2 regions of the Streptomyces sp. NPDC058662 genome follow, and region 1 is predicted to be linked to the other one. Evidence: riboswitches for the same ligand, from Rfam matches in the RefSeq annotation. Region 1 holds a riboswitch; the other holds the start of a gene.
What was found. Region 1 has a riboswitch for thiamine pyrophosphate ahead of thiO (glycine oxidase ThiO). Riboswitches for the same ligand answer to the same signal wherever they lie in the genome.
Positions count from the first base shown of each region.

Region 2: another riboswitch for thiamine pyrophosphate. It lies ahead of thiC (phosphomethylpyrimidine synthase ThiC); the one in region 1 lies ahead of thiO (glycine oxidase ThiO).

Region 1 covers NZ_JBHXRU010000074.1:7,775-15,514, forward strand. The annotation lists gene ACFWUQ_RS22960 (phytoene desaturase family protein) at 1-619, shown strand, start outside; gene ACFWUQ_RS22965 (hypothetical protein) at 647-1,558, opposite strand; gene metF (methylenetetrahydrofolate reductase [NAD(P)H]) at 1,608-2,522, opposite strand; gene thiE (thiamine phosphate synthase) at 2,595-3,236, opposite strand; gene ACFWUQ_RS22980 (Rv2175c family DNA-binding protein) at 3,314-3,679, opposite strand; gene ACFWUQ_RS22985 (NAD(P)/FAD-dependent oxidoreductase) at 3,812-5,032, opposite strand; TPP riboswitch at 5,113-5,225, shown strand; gene thiO (glycine oxidase ThiO) at 5,223-6,395, shown strand; gene thiS (sulfur carrier protein ThiS) at 6,392-6,592, shown strand; gene ACFWUQ_RS23000 (thiazole synthase) at 6,596-7,390, shown strand; gene pknB (Stk1 family PASTA domain-containing Ser/Thr kinase) at 7,492-7,740, shown strand, end outside.
Region 2 covers NZ_JBHXRU010000001.1:138,103-145,842, forward strand. The annotation lists gene ACFWUQ_RS00670 (SsgA family sporulation/cell division regulator) at 1-336, shown strand, start outside; gene ACFWUQ_RS00675 (YibE/F family protein) at 350-1,783, opposite strand; TPP riboswitch at 1,823-1,968, shown strand; gene thiC (phosphomethylpyrimidine synthase ThiC) at 1,962-3,749, shown strand; gene ACFWUQ_RS00685 (hypothetical protein) at 3,906-4,721, opposite strand; gene ACFWUQ_RS00690 (metallophosphoesterase) at 4,870-6,054, opposite strand; gene ACFWUQ_RS00695 (LacI family DNA-binding transcriptional regulator) at 6,270-7,385, opposite strand.

The DNA.
Region 1 (7,740 bases):
CGGCACCGAGGCGGCCGCCGACTCCGTCGTCTGCGGGATCGACCCGAGACTGCTGCCGGACGGTTCCCTGCCGCGGCCCGCGGACAGCGCTCCGGCCCGCGGTGCGGGGGTGCCCAGCCGGCTCACGCTCCTGCTGGCGCTGCGCGGGTCCCGGCCGGCCGGGACCGTCCACCGCACCCTGGTCCACTCCCCCGGCCGGGTCGTCACCGTCCTGCGCCCCGACGACCCCGCCACGCGGCCGGGGGCCGAGGACGAGGCGGTCACCGTGAGCGCCGTGTGCGGTCCGGCGGGCGCCGCCGCGATCCCCGACCCGCAGGAGCTGCTCGGTCTGGCCGAGCGGGCCGTGCCCGGGCTGCGCGGGCGGCTGCGGTGGTACGAGGTGCGCACGCCGGCCGACGTGGAGTCCGCGACCGGCGCGGTGGGCGGCTCGGTGCCCCCGCCGGCCCTCGCCGGGGCCGGCGGTCGGCTGCTGTACCCGGCCAACGCCACGGCCCTGCCGGGGCTCTACCTGGCGGGCGGCTGGGCGCACCCCGGCGGCGGGCTGGCGCACGCGGGGATGACCGGCGCCCTGGTGGCCGGACTGATCGTGGAGGGCGCGGGCTTTCGCGGCTCGCGGTGACCGCGGCGGCCCGCCGTCCGTGCGGGCTCAGTAGCGGTACTGCCCGTACTCGCCCGACGGGTTCTCGCCCGGGTAGCCGTTGGGGCCCGGGTACGGGTATGGATAGGGCTGCTGCTGCGGGTCGAGCTGCTCCTCCGCCGGGTACGGCTGGGCGACGTCGCGCTGCTGCGGCACCCAGACGCCGCCGGGCGGAGTGTCCGTGGAGTACTGCTGCCCGTAGTCGGTGTAGGGCGTGTAGTCGTAGGTCTGCTGCGGCGGGACTCCGCCGACGGTGCCGATGTACGGGTCCGAGTAGGCGGCGTAGACCTGCTGGTCGCCCGTCGGGTAGCCGGTGGAGTAGTCGTAGCCGCCCTGGCCCTGCGGGTCGTAGGAGGCGGCGTACTGGTGCGCGTCCTGCTCGGCCGTGGTGAACGGCGAGGCGAAGGCGGCCGTGGCGTCGGCCTGGGGGCCGGGCGCGAAGCTCTGTATCCCGTAGGAGCCGGTGTCCTCGGGCACCGGCTCCGGGCGGTAGACGTCCTCGGCCTCCGCGGCCCGGCGGCGCCGCCCGGCGTCCCGTCCCCCGGTCTCCGCCGGGCTCTCGCCGGGCTCCTCGGGGCCGTACTCCAGCGCGGTCACGCGCAGCGCGGCCTCCGGGCGGGCACTGCTTCCGGAGCGGCGGCGTCCGGACTTGCGCACGGGCTCCCCGCCCCGGCGCAGCGCCCAGCCGGCCACGAATCCCTTGCGGAATGAGAGCGTCACCAGGGTCTGGCCCACGGCGAACGCGGCGGCGCCGACGCCGATGACCGGCACCGACGGCAGCAGCACCCCGCCGACCACGCCGAGGAATCCGGTGAACGCGAGCAGGCGCCAGCGCAGCCGGGCCTTGTACTGCATCAGGACCTCGGCAAGCAGCCACAGCGCGACGAAGCCGAACGCGATGTAGAGGACCGTCATTCCCACGCATGGCCCCTCTCGGTACGGCCGCACGCACGGGAACGGGGTGCGGCCGTCAGGCCCGTTGGTGCAGGCCCAGGTTCTCGTAGATTTCGAGAGTCGCCGTGGAATTGTTCAGCGTGATGAAGTGCAGCCCCGGGACACCCTCGGACAGCAGCCGCGCGCAGAACTCCGTGGCGAACTCGATGCCAATGGAGCGTACAGCGGCGGGATCGTCCTTGACGGCGAGCATGCGCTCTTTCACGTCCGCGGGGAAGAGCGCGTTGCTGAGTTGGGGCAGCCGGTCGAGCTGCCTGACGGCCACAACAGGCATGACCTCGGGGATGATCGGGGTCTCGCAGCCCGCCTTCTCGACGCTGTCGCGCAGGCGCAGATAATTCTCCGGATCGAAGAACATCTGGGTGATCGCGTAGTCGGCACCCGCACGGCACTTGTCCACGAAGTGCCGGATGTCCGTGTCCCAGTCCGTGGAGCGGGGGTGCATCTCGGGGAAGGCGGCGACGCCGACGCAGTAGTCGCCGGACTCCTTGACCAGGCGGACCAGGTCGGCGGCGTAGTGCACGCCCTCGGGGTGGGCCACCCACTCGCCCATGGGGTCGCCCGGCGGGTCTCCGCGCACGACGAGCATGTTGCGGATGCCGGCGTCGGCGAACTGCCCGATGACGTTGCGCAGCTCGGCGATCGAGTGGTCGACGGCGGTGAGGTGCGCGACGGGGGTCAGGGTGGTGTCGGCGGCGATCTGCTGGGTCGCGCGGACGGTGCCGCCGCGGGTGGAGCCACCGGCCCCGTAGGTCACGGACACGAAGCTGGGGGCCACCGCCTCGACCCGGCGCAGCGCGTTCCAGAGGTTGCGCTCGCCCTTCTCCGTCTTCGGTGCCCAGAACTCGAAGGAGTACGAGCGGCCGGACGCGAGGAGGTCTCGGACCGTGTGCGCGCGGTCCGACCAGGTGGAAGCGGTACCAAAGGCCATACGGGCAGGTTAGACGCGGCTCGGCGGACACCGAAGCGGTGTCCGCCTTTTGGACATGTTTTTGGACACCGGTCAGGCCAGGGCGAGCCGGGTGCGGACGCGCTCGGCCATCTCGGCCGCGGCGGCCCCGGGGTCGGCCGCCTCGGTGAGCGCGCGTACGACGACCACGCGTGTGGCGCCGGCGTCGAGCACCTCGTCCAGATTCGTGCGGTCGATGCCGCCGATGGCGAACCAGGGCCGGTCCTGCGCCAGGGAGGCCGCGTACCGGACGAGCCCGAGGCCGGGTGCGAAGCGGCCGGGCTTGGTGGGGGTGGGCCAGCAGGGGCCGGTGCAGAAGTAGTCCACCCCGGGCTCGGCGGCGGCGGCGTCGACCTCGGCCTCCGCGTGGCAGGAGCGGCCCACGATCACCCGCTCGCCGAGGACGGCGCGGGCGGCGGGGACGGGGAGGTCGCCCTGACCCAGGTGCAGCACGTCGGAGCCGATGGCGTGGGCGACGTCGGCGCGGTCGTTCACGGCCAGCAGCTTGCCGTGCCGGCGGGCGGCCTCGGCGAACACCTGGAGGTGTTCGAGCTCCTCGCCGGCCTCCATCCCCTTGTCGCGGAGCTGGACGATGTCCACGCCGCCGGACAGGACGGCGTCGAGGAACTCCGGAAGGTCACCCTGCCGCTTGCGGGCGTCCGTGCAGAGGTAGAGCCGGGCGTCGGACAGCAGCATGGGTGTACCCCCCGTGATGGAGCGGTGCACGGGCCGGTGCGGCCCGCGCACCGCGGTGGAGCGGATTGCGGATCAGGTCACAGGGCGAGCGCCTGAGCGCGGCGCTTCACCTCCGTGCCGCGATTCTCGCTCAGCGCCTCGGCGGGCGTGCCGGGCAGGGTCGGGTCCGCGGTGAAGAGCCACTCCAGGATCTCCTCGTCGGAGAAGCCGTCGTCGCGCAGCACGGTCAGCAGACCGACCAGGCCCTTGACGACCTTGTCGCCGTCGATGAAGGGGGCCGGTACCTGCAGGGAGCGGTTCTCGCCCCGGCGTACGGCGATCAGCTGCCCTTCCTTGACCATCTGGCGGACCCGGGTCACCTCGATGTGGAGCATCTCCGCGATGTCGGGGAGGTACAGCCAGTCGGGGACGAGGGAATCGATCTTTGCGTCAATCTCGGTCACAGGCACAAGCCTGCCATCTCGGCCCGGCCGCCGGTACCTGGGCGGCCCCGTCCGGGTCGCGGAGCCCGGGCGGGGCCGGATCCCCGGCCGTCCCCCGGGCCCGGCCGGCCGCCCCTCGGCTCCGCCCGGCCGTCAGAGGGCGGCCGATTTCAGCGGGGTCGCGGGGTCCGCCGCCCTGGCCGGGTCGAGGGGGGCCGCCGTCTCGATGAGCCTGCGGCCCTGGGCCAGGTCCCGGGGGCGGCCCACGGCCAGCACCGCCACCAGGGCCCCGTCCCGCAGCCAGCACACCGACCAGGCGGGCCCGGCCGGGTCGCCGCGCCACAGCAGGGTGTCGGCGTCCGCGTGGTGCCCGGCGTACTGCACGAAGCGCCCGAACTGCTCCGACCAGAAGTACGGCACGGGGTCGTAGGCGGCCGCCGGCTCCCCCGCCAGGATGTTCGCGGCGACCGCCTTGGGGCCCTGGAGGGCGTTGTCCCAGTGGTGCACGAGGAGCCGGGCCCCGTAGCGCGCGGAGGGGAAGGAGGCGCAGTCGCCGACCGCGTACACCCCGGGCACGGAGGTCCGCAGCCAGGCGTCGGCGGTGATCGAGCCGTCCGCGCCCAGGTCCACGCCGCTCCCGCGGAGCCAGTCGGTGGCGGGGCGGGCGCCGACGCCCACCACCACGGCGCCGGCCTCCAGCGCGCGTCCGTCCGCGAGCAGGACCTGTCCCTCCTCGATCCCGGCGACCTTCGCGCCGGTGAGGAGTTCGGCGCCCGCCTCCGCGTACCAGCGGGCCATGGGAGCGGCGACCTCGGCGGGCAGGGCTCCGGCCAGCACCCGGTCCGCGGCCTCCACGACGGTCACCGCGCAGCCCGCCTCCCGGGCGGCGGTGGCGAACTCGGCGCCGATCCAGCCCGCTCCGACGACCACCGTCCTGGGCCCCGCCGCCAGGACCGGCCGCAGCCGCGCGGCGTCGTCGAGGGTGCGCAGCAGGTGCACGCCGGGGACGCCCTCGGTGCCGGGGAGGGTCAGCGGCCGCGCGCCGGTGGCCAGGACGAGGACCCCGTACGGGACCGGGCCGGCCTCGGTGTCCAGTTCGCGGTCTTTGGCGCGCAGTGCGGTGACCTCCGTCCCGAGCCGGAGACCGATGCCGAGGTCCTCGAAGTCCACGTCGAAGGCGGAGTCCTCGGCCTTGCCGAGGAGCACCGCCTTGGACAGCGGGGGCCGGTCGTAGGGCTGGTGGGGTTCGGCGCCCAGGAGGGTCACGGGGCCGGTGAAGCCCCGCTCGCGCAGGGCGACCGCGGTCTGCACCCCGGCCATGCCGGCGCCGACGATCACGACGCCGCGCTGAGTCTGTTCCGTCTGCTCGCTCACGCCGCCAGCCTAATCACCTGACGATCTGTCAGGAACAGGTGCCGCCTTACCGGCCGTCCGCGCCGGGGTTAGTCTGGCTCCGTACCTATCGCGGGAGTCCGGGCGCACCGGGCTGAGAGGGAGGCTGGACGGCCTCCGACCGTACGAACCTGATCCGGGTCATGCCGGCGAAGGGAGGGGCTGGACGCCCATGCACTCATCCCGAAGGACAGGCTCCGACGTCCTCGTCATCGGGGGCGGGATCATCGGACTCGTCACCGCGTGGCGGGCGGCCCGGCACGGGCTGCGCACCGTTCTCGCCGACCCGGCCCCCGGCGGCGGCGCCGCCATGGTCGCGGCCGGCATGCTCGCCCCCGTCACCGAACTGCACTACGGCGAGGAGGCCCTGCTGGGGCTCGGCGTCGCCTCCGCCGCCCGCTACCCGGAATTCGCCGCCGAGCTCGCCGAGGCGAGCGGCGGCGCGGACATCGGCTACCGGGCCTGCGGCACCCTCGCCGTCGCCCTGGACTCCGACGACCGGCTCCACCTGCGCGAACTGCACGCCCTGCAGCGCCGCTGCGGCCTGGAGTCCGAGTGGCTCACCGGCCGCGAGTGCCGCCGCCTGGAGCCCATGCTCGCCCCGGGCGTCCGCGGCGGCCTGCGCGTCGACGGCGACCACCAGGTGGACCCGCGCCGGCTCGCGGCCGCCCTGCTGGCCGCCTGCGAGCGGTCCGGCGTCCTGATCCACCGGTCCGGCGCGGAACGGCTGCTCGTCACGGCCGACCGCGCGGCGGGCGCCCTGCTCGACGACGGCACGGAGGTGCGCGCGGGCCAGGTGGTCCTGGCCGCGGGCTCGCTCAGCGGCCGGCTGGCGGGCGTACCTCCGGAGGCGGCCGCCCCCGTACGGCCGGTCAAGGGCCAGGTACTGCGGCTCACCGTGCCGCCGGCGTACGCGCCGTTCCTGTCCCGGACCGTACGGGCGGTCGTGCGCGGCAGCCACGTCTACCTGGTGCCGCGCGAGAACGGCGAACTCGTTGTGGGGGCCACCAGCGAGGAGCTCGGCTGGGACACCACGGTCACGGCGGGCGGGGTCTACGAACTCCTGCGCGACGCCCACGAACTGGTCCCCGGCATCACCGAACTGCCCCTCACCGAGACCCGGGCCGGGCTGCGGCCGGGCTCCCCCGACAACGCCCCGCTGCTCGGCCCCACCGAGCTGCCGGGCCTGCACCTGGCCACCGGGCACTACCGCAACGGGGTCCTGCTCACCCCGCTCACCGGCGACGTACTGGCCGAGCTGCTGACCACCGGCGAACTGCCGGAGATCGCACGGCCCTTCACCCCCCGCCGGTTCTCCGCCGCACGTCAGGAGTCCTACGCATGACCATCTCCGTCAACGGCGAGCCGCGCGAGGTCGCGGCCGGCACCACCCTCGACACGGTGGTCGCCACCCTGACCGCGGCGCCGTCGGGTGTCGCCGCCGCGCTCAACGAGACCGTGGTCCCGCGCGGGCAGTGGCCGGCCACGCCGGTCGGCGAAGGTGACCGCGTCGAGGTCCTCACCGCGGTCCAGGGGGGCTGAGCCGTGGCCGACGACCTCTTCACCCTGGGCGACCGCACCTTCACCTCCCGCCTGATCATGGGCACGGGCGGCGCCCCGAGCCTGGACGTACTGGAACGCGCGCTGGCCGCGTCCGGGACCGAGCTGACGACGGTGGCGATGCGCCGGCTGGACCCCGCGGTCCAGGGCTCCGTGCTGTCGGTGCTCTCGAAGCTGGACATCGCGGTCCTGCCCAACACGGCGGGCTGCTTCACCGCGGGCGAGGCCGTCCTCACGGCCCGGCTGGCGCGCGAGGCGCTCGGCACCGACTGGGTCAAGCTGGAGGTGGTCGCGGACGAGCGGACCCTCCTGCCGGACGGCGTCGAGCTGCTCGACGCGGCCGAGACCCTGGTGGACGAGGGCTTCACCGTCCTCCCGTACACGAACGACGACCCGGTGCTCGCGCGGAAGCTGGAGGACGTGGGCTGCGCGGCGATCATGCCGCTGGGGTCGCCGATCGGCTCCGGCATGGGCATCCGCAACCCGCACAACTTCGAGCTGATCACGGAGCGGGCCGGGGTGCCGGTGATCATGGACGCGGGGGCGGGCACCGCGTCCGACGCGGCGCTGGCGATGGAGCTGGGGTGCGCCGCGGTACTGCTGGCCTCGGCGGTGACGCGGGCGCAGGAGCCGATGCTGATGGCGGCGGCGATGCGGGACGCCGTGTCGGCCGGCCGCCTGGCGCGGCGGGCGGGGCGGATCCCGCAGCGGCGGTTCGCCGAAGCCTCGTCCCCCGCGGAGGGCCGCGCCGCCCTGGACCCGGAACGCCCGGCCTTCTGACCCGGGGATCCCGCCCACCCCCGGCGGGGCGGACGTCACAGGTGCGCTGCAAGGGGCCCCGGCCCGGCCTGCCCGGCTCGGGGCCCTCGTAGAATCGGCGGGTGGATACGACCCTGGAAGACCCCCTCGTCGGGCGCGTGCTCGACGGCCGCTACCGCATCGACGCCCGCATCGCGGCCGGCGGCATGGCCACGGTCTACCGGGCCCTCGACACCCGCCTCGACCGCGTCCTCGCGCTGAAGGTGATGCACCCGGCCCTCGCCACCGACGGCGCCTTCGTCGACCGGTTCATCCGGGAGGCCAAGTCCGTGGCCCGCCTCGCCCACCCCAACGTCGTCGCCGTCTTCGAC
Region 2 (7,740 bases), on a different contig from region 1:
CTGACGTTCCACCTGCCGGGAGACGCGCCCGTGACCTGGGCGTTCGGCAGGGAGCTCCTCCTGGACGGCATCAACAAGCCGTGCGGTGACGGCGACGTGCACATCGCGCCCACCGATCCGGAGGACCTGTCCGACGTTCATATCCGGCTGCAGGTCGGCGGTGACCGGGCCCTGTTCCGCGTCAGCGCGGCTCCGCTCGTCGCCTTCCTCGACCGGACCGACCGGCTGGTCCCGCTCGGTCAGGAGCGTGACCTCGGGGACTTCGAGGAGAACCTCGACGAGGCGCTCGGCAAGATCCTCTCCGGGTCCCGGCAGAACGAGCAGAACGCCGGCTGACCCGGCCGGTCCCTCAGCGCTTGCGTCGCCGCCGACCCCGGCCGCCGCGGGCCGGCCCGGAGGCCCCGGCTCCCGCCCCGGCCCCGGCCCCGGTCGCGGATCCGGGCCGGTCGGCGGACACGACCAGCGCGGCCAGTGCCGTGGTGACGGGTACCGAGGCCACCAGTCCGATCGAGCCGACGAGGGTGCGTACGATCTCCGCCGCGACCAGTTCGCTGTTGGCCACCGAACCCATGCTGCTGTTCGCGATCGAGAACAGCAGGAGCAGGGGGAGTGCGGCACCCGCGTAGGCCAGCACCAGCGTGTTGACCACCGAGGCGATGTGGTCGCGGCCGATCCGGATACCCGCACGGTAGAGGCCCCGTGGCCCCATCTCCGGGTCGGCGTGGTGGAGCTCCCATACAGCCGAGGTCTGGGTGACCGTCACGTCGTCGAGCACGCCCAGGGAGCCGATGATGACACCTGCGAGCAGCAAACCGCTCATGTCGATGTTCGGATAGAGCCCGTGGATCAGCCCGGTGTTGTCGTCCGTGTTGCCGCTGAGGAACGCCCAGTCGATGAACAGGGAGCCCAGCAGCCCGATCAGCAGCAGCGAGACGAGCGTGCCGATGACGGCGACCGAGGTGCGGGCGGTCAAGCCGTGGCACATGTAGAGCGCGATGAGCATGATGGCGCTCGCTCCGACGACCGCGACGACCAGGGGGTTCGAACCCTGCAGGATCGCGGGGAGGATGAAGAGCATCAGCACCCCGAAACTGACGACGAGCGCGATCAGCGCGAACAGCCCGCGCATCCGCCCGACGAGTACCACCACGACGGCGAAGATGCCGGCCAGGACCGCCATCGGGAACTTGCGGTTGACGTCGATGACGGAGTACTGGAGGTCGCGGGGGGCGTCCGGCGCGTAGGCCACCACCACCTCCTGGCCGTCGGCCAACTGCCGCGGTGCGCCCGGCTGCACGATCTCGACGAAGGTGCGGCCCCGGTCGGGACCCGTGCCGATCTCGACGGTGGCCTTCTTGCAGTCGCCGGTCTGCGCGGCCAGGGCCTCGCGGCCCTGGGGGGTGGAGTCGTCACCGGTGGGCGGCACCTGTGCGGCGTTCACCGATGCGCAGTCGACGCGTTCCAGTGAGACGACCCGCGCCTGCTGGGTCTGCCGGTCGAATCCCACACCCGTGCGCTCGTGCCCGGGCGCGCCGCCCGGCCAGAGCACCACCATGCCGACGAAGACGGCGGTGGCGAAGGGGATGAGCACGGCGGCGATGACCCTGCGCAGATGCTTCGAGACAGGGGTGGCCGGGCCGTGGCTGTGGCTGTGCGCATGCCCGGACGCGGGCCCGGGACCGGAGTGCGCGTGGCCGGTAGGGCCAGTGGGCTCTGTGGGTTCGTTGGGGGGCTGCGGCGAGGACGTCACCAGCAGATCATCGCAAGAGATGAGGGGGCCCACTGTTCAGCACGCCACAGATGACGCTAGCGTGGGGGCACCTTTGCACAACGCGGGAGCTCGGAGCACCGGGCTGAGAGGACGCTGATCACCGTAGGCGCATCACAGATGCGTACGGGAAGAGGCTGCGTCGACCGCCGAACCTGTTACCGGGTAATGCCGGCGTAGGGAGATAGGTCTCATGACCATTCAGGACGCACGCACGCCTGCCGTCAGCCAGGACGCCGACGGCCGGACTGAGCGCCAGCCGGGCTGGCACAAGGGGTACGTGGCGGGCTCCCGCCCCGACATCCGGGTGCCGGTCCGCCAGGTACACCTCACCAACGGCAAGGACGTGACGCTGTACGACACGTCCGGGCCGTACACCGACCCGCAGATCGAGACCGACGTGCGCCGCGGTCTGGCGCCGCTGCGCGAGAACTGGATCATCGGCCGCGGGGACACCGAGGAGTACGCGGGCCGTCCCGCGCGCCCCGAGGACGACGGCATCAAGCACACCTCGCCGCGCGGTGGCCTCAAGAACCTCGACGCGGTCTTCCCGGGCCGCCCCCGCCAGCCCCGCCGGGGCCGCGGCGGCGTGGCCGTCACCCAGCTCGCGTACGCCCGCCGCGGTGAGGTCACCCCGGAGATGGAGTACGTCGCGATCCGCGAGAACGTCTCCCCCGAGGTGGTCCGCGAGGAGATCGCCGCGGGTCGCGCGGTGCTCCCGGCGAACGTGAACCACCCGGAGATCGAGCCGATGATCATCGGCAAGCGCTTCCTGGTGAAGGTCAACGCCAACATCGGCAACTCCGCGGTCACCTCCTCCATCGAGGAGGAGGTCGACAAGATGACCTGGGCGACCAAGTGGGGCGCCGACACGGTCATGGACCTCTCGACGGGCCGCAACATCCACACCACCCGCGAGTGGGTGCTGCGCAACTCCCCCGTCCCGATCGGGACCGTGCCGCTCTACCAGGCACTGGAGAAGGTCGACGGCCGCGCCGAGGACCTGACCTGGGAGATCTACAAGGACACGGTCATCGAGCAGGCCGAACAGGGCGTCGACTACATGACCGTCCACGCCGGCGTGCTCCTGCCCTACGTCCCGCTGACCGCCCGCCGCAAGACCGGCATCGTCTCGCGCGGCGGCTCGATCATGGCCGCCTGGTGCCTCGCGCACCACAAGGAGAACTTCCTCTACACGAACTTCGAGGAGCTCTGCGACATCCTCGCGACGTACGACGTCACGTACTCGCTCGGCGACGGCCTGCGCCCCGGTTCTATCGCGGACGCCAACGACGCGGCCCAGTTCGCCGAGCTGAAGACGCTGGGCGAGCTCAACACCATCGCCAAGCGGCACAACGTCCAGACGATGATCGAGGGCCCGGGCCACGTCCCGATGCACAAGATCAAGGAGAACATCGACCTCCAGCAGGAGATCTGCGAGGAGGCGCCGTTCTACACGCTCGGCCCGCTGACCACGGACGTCGCACCCGCGTACGACCACATCACCTCGGGCATCGGCGCCGCGATGATCGCCTGGTGGGGTACCGCCATGCTCTGCTACGTGACGCCCAAGGAGCACCTGGGCCTGCCCAACCGCGACGACGTGAAGACCGGCGTCATCACCTACAAGATCGCGGCCCACGCGGCGGACCTGGCCAAGGGCCACCCCGGCGCCCAGGAATGGGACGACGCCCTGTCGGACGCGCGGTTCGAGTTCCGCTGGGAGGACCAGTTCAATCTGGCCCTCGATCCGGACACGGCCCGCGAGTTCCACGACGAGACGCTGCCGGCGGAGCCGGCGAAGACCGCGCACTTCTGCTCCATGTGCGGTCCCAAGTTCTGCTCGATGAAGATCTCCCAGGACATCCGGCGCGAGCACGGCGGTGACCTGAAGGCTGAGGAGATCCAGGCGGGGATGGCGGAGAAGTCCGCCGAGTTCGCTGCCTCGGGCAGCCGTGTCTACCTGCCGCTGGCCGACTGACGCACCGCTCGTCAGGCGTCGCTCCCCGATCCGGCGGTCGGGGAGCGGCGCCTTCCGGCGCTCGCCCCGGCCTGCGGGCGCATCCCCGTGAGAGCGAAGGGCATCCGCGGATGTCTCGGGATGTTTCACGTGAAACATCCGCTTCCCGTGCCGGTGCTACTCGGGCTGCGGCTTCGGTCCGCCGAAGTCCGGGCTCGTGAAGTCCGGTGAGCTGTAACCCGGCCCGGGCCCCTCCGACGGGGAGCCCGGGCTGGTGAAGTCGGGCGCGGTGTAGCCGAGGCTGGGGATACGGCCGCCGCGTCGGTGAGGCTCCCCGGGACCCTGTCCGGCGCTCGGGTCGGCCAGGGCGTCGCGCAGGAACGGCATGATGCCGCGCTCCAGTACCGCGTTGCGCCAGGCCTCGCGGGCCCGCGCGACCTCGTCGGGTATCGCCTCCGTCTCGTCCGCCACCACCTCGGTGGAGCTGTTGCGCAGGGCCGTCATCAGCAGTCCGATCACGGCGATGAACAGGGCGGCGGCGGTGAGCGCACCGAAGAGCCAGCCCGCCGTGAGCATGGTCTTGGCGAAGGCGGGCTCGGGCTCGACCATCTTCAGGCTGTAGCCGATGAGCAGGAAGATCAGCATCGCGGTGCCGGCCAGGACGGGCGCGAGGACCGTGATCACGGCGCTGACACCCGCACCGTCTCCGTCTCCGTGCCCGTCACCGTCCTCCCCCGTCGTCCCAGGCGTGGAGAGGAGCTCGTCGCGCCGTTCCCCGCGGACCTTCACGTAGTGGTCGTACTCGGTGGAGGCCGCGCCCGCGAGCAGGGCGGTGGCCCCCTGCGCCATGGTGCGCAGCTGTTCGGCGTTCAGCCGGACGCCGAGCGCGGCGAGTTCGGGCCGATCGCGCGCGGTGCGCAGCGCCTCGTCGAGGAGTCGCTCGAACTCCGGTCGGTCTTCGGTCAGCAGGTGCGGAGCGCTGGTCATGTGCATCCCCCGATGCTCCGTACAAGCCGGTATGCCCGCGTAGACCCGGGCGCCGGCACAAACGGAGGAGAGCCTGCTACGGATAGAGCGATGGTAGAGGGACCACGCCACCGGTTGACAGGGGCTTTCAGTAAATACCCCTCCGCGATAACCGTCAGTTGTTCAACGGAAGTTGTACGACGAGCAGCTTGCCCGCCATGGTGACGCCGCCGTCCATCGCGATGGCGAGTCCTTCCGCGTACACGTGGGGGCCGTCCACGGCCTCCGGGCCGCGCGCCTCGTCCCCGTCCTCGGTGCCCACTTCGCCGAGCAGGTAGGGGATCGGGCTGTGGCCGTGGACGACGCGGCCGCCGCCGTAGGTGTCGAGCAGTTCGCGTACCGCCTGCGGACCCGTCTCCTCGTCGCGGAAGGCGAACCGCTTGGTGAACTTCCGGAAGAGGTCCCAGGTGATGTCGGCGTCGTTGCGGTTGAGCAGCTCGTGGATGGTGTCGTTGACGTCCTCGATGGAGTCGCCGTAGTCGAGGTAGGCCGTCGTGTCGGAGTGCAGGAGCAGGTGGCCCTCCTCCAGAACTGCCGCGTCCAGCCGGGACATCCACTGAAGGTGGACGTCCTGGAGGCGCTCCATGTCGGTGCGCTGGCCGCCGTTGAGGAGCCACGCGGCCTGGAAGGTGGCCGTTCCGGCACCGGAGGCGACGGGTGTGTCGCCGAACCGCTTGGCGCCGATGAGGAGCAGTTCGTGGTTGCCCATCAGGGCCTTGCAGTAGCCGCCGGCGGCGGCGGCCTCGGCGGACAGCCGCATGACGAGGTCGATGACGCCGATGCCGTCGGGGCCGCGGTCGGTGAAGTCGCCGAGGAACCACAGCCGGGCGTTGCCGGCGGACCAGCGGCGCTCGTCGTCGATCAGCCCCTGGGCATGGAGTTCGGTGACGAGCTCGTCGAGGTAGCCGTGGACGTCGCCGACCACGTAGAGCGGCCCGGGGCCCGACACCGCGGGGTCCTGGGGGACGTACTGGACCTGGACGGTGTCGCCGGGCCCGCCGAGCGGTACGCGGCCGATGACGGGCAGGTCCCGCTGGGTCGGGGTGTAGCCGTCGGGATCGCCCTCCTGGGGGACCTCGCTCACGGGGTCCGGCGGGGCGTAGCCGGGCTGCGGGGGCACGCTCGCGGCCCGCGCGCCGTAGTACGACGCGTACTCCGCGTACGGGGGAGGTGCTCCGGGCAGCCCCTTCGTCGCGGCGTACGCGGCGGGTTCGGCGACCGGAACCCGGAAGTCCCGCAGCGTCTCCGTCCGCATCGCGGGTCCCTGACCGGCCCCCTGAGTCATCGACCCCTCCACCACCGTCGCGCGCCGTACACCTGCGGACCCTCCTGACCTCCGGGGAGGAGGGTCCGTGATGTCGTGCGCCCATCATAGGAATGCGGCTCGCGCTCTGTGACGCACCAGGGGTGGTGAATCCTGTGCGGAGCCGATCGTTCCTACCGCTTTCTGCCGATTTCGGTGTTGCTGAAATCCTCAGCCGCCCCGCCGACCAGTCCGACCGGCCGGTGTGGCGGTCACTCCGCGGCCGGAGACCGGGGCGGGCTGACCGTCGTACGGGGCTGCCTGCGCTGTGACGAGGCGCGGATGATGAGCTCCGTCGGGACCACCTGTTCGACCGGGCGTCCCGTGTCCACGCCCTCGATCGCGTCGATCAGCAACTGCACGACGGCGGTGCCGATACGGCGCGGTTGGAGCGAGAGCGTGGTGACAGGCGGTTCGGTGGCGGCGTAGACGGTGGACTCGCTGCAGCAGACGAGCAGCAGGTCCTCGGGGACGCGCAGGCCGTAGCGGCGGGCGGCGGCGAGCAGGTCGGTGCCGTTGGGGTCGAAGAGCCCGTACACGGCGTCGGGACGGTCGGGCCGGGCGAGGAGCCGGTCCGCGGCCATGGCCCCCGCGCACGGGTCGTGGGCGGGGTACGACTCGTAGACCGGGTCCTGGCCGACGCGCTCGCACCAGCTGAGGTAGGCGGTCGTGGAGAGCCGCGTGTAGGTGTCGGTGGTCGTTCCCGTCAGCAGCCCGATACGGCGGGCCCCCGCGCCGGCGAGGTGGTCGAGCAGGTTGAGTACGGCCGCCTCGTGGTCGTTGTCGACCCAGGCGGTGACGGAGAGGGAGCCCGCGGGGCGGCCGTCGGAGACGACGGGCAGGCCCTGGCGGACCAGTTCGGTGACGACCGGATCATGGTCGGAGGGGTCGATGACGACGGTGCCGTCGAGGGCGACGTTGGACCACACGTCGTGTCGGGAGGTGGCGGGGAGGATGACGAGTGCGTAGCCGCGCGCCAGCGCGGCGGAGGTGGCCGCCCGGGCCATCTCGGCGAAGTAGGCGAATTCGGTGAAGGTGAAAGGTTCATCCCCGTAGGTGGTCACGGTCAGGCCGATGAGGCCCGACTTGCCCGTACGGAGGGTGCGGGCGGCGGCCGACGGGCGGTAGCCCAGCCGGTCGGCGACCTCGCGAACGTGGCGGCGGGTGACGTCCGGCAGCCGCCCCTTGCCATTGAGCGCGTCGGAGACGGTCGTGATCGAGACGCCCGCCGCGGCGGCCACGTCCCTGATGCCTGCCCGGCCCTGTCGGCCGGCTGCCCGCCGGGTGGTCTCGGTCCGGCTCACCTGATGCTTCCCTGCTGCTGTCATGGCGAGCCGATAGTAGGGCTCGGCGGGGTGGCTGGTCCGGGTGCATATGCACGCGTTGACAGGCACGATTCTGCATGCTTCGCCACTCCCAATGACCTTGGAAACAAAGGAGTTTGGCCGCGAAGGGCAGGGGTGGTGCTTGTCGGCGGGTACGAGCATGCCAAACCGGTGGGATCTCGGGCCGCTCTCATGTCACCTTCACGAGGGATGCGCGCCACGGCGCAGGCCACCGGCGTGCGCATATATGCGTGCGCTCCCCCGCATTCCAGGCGCCCCCATTCTCGGAACGGCGGAATCCTCATAAGGTGAGCAGTATTGAGTCGACGGCGACGTCGGACGGGACGGTCGAGGAGGA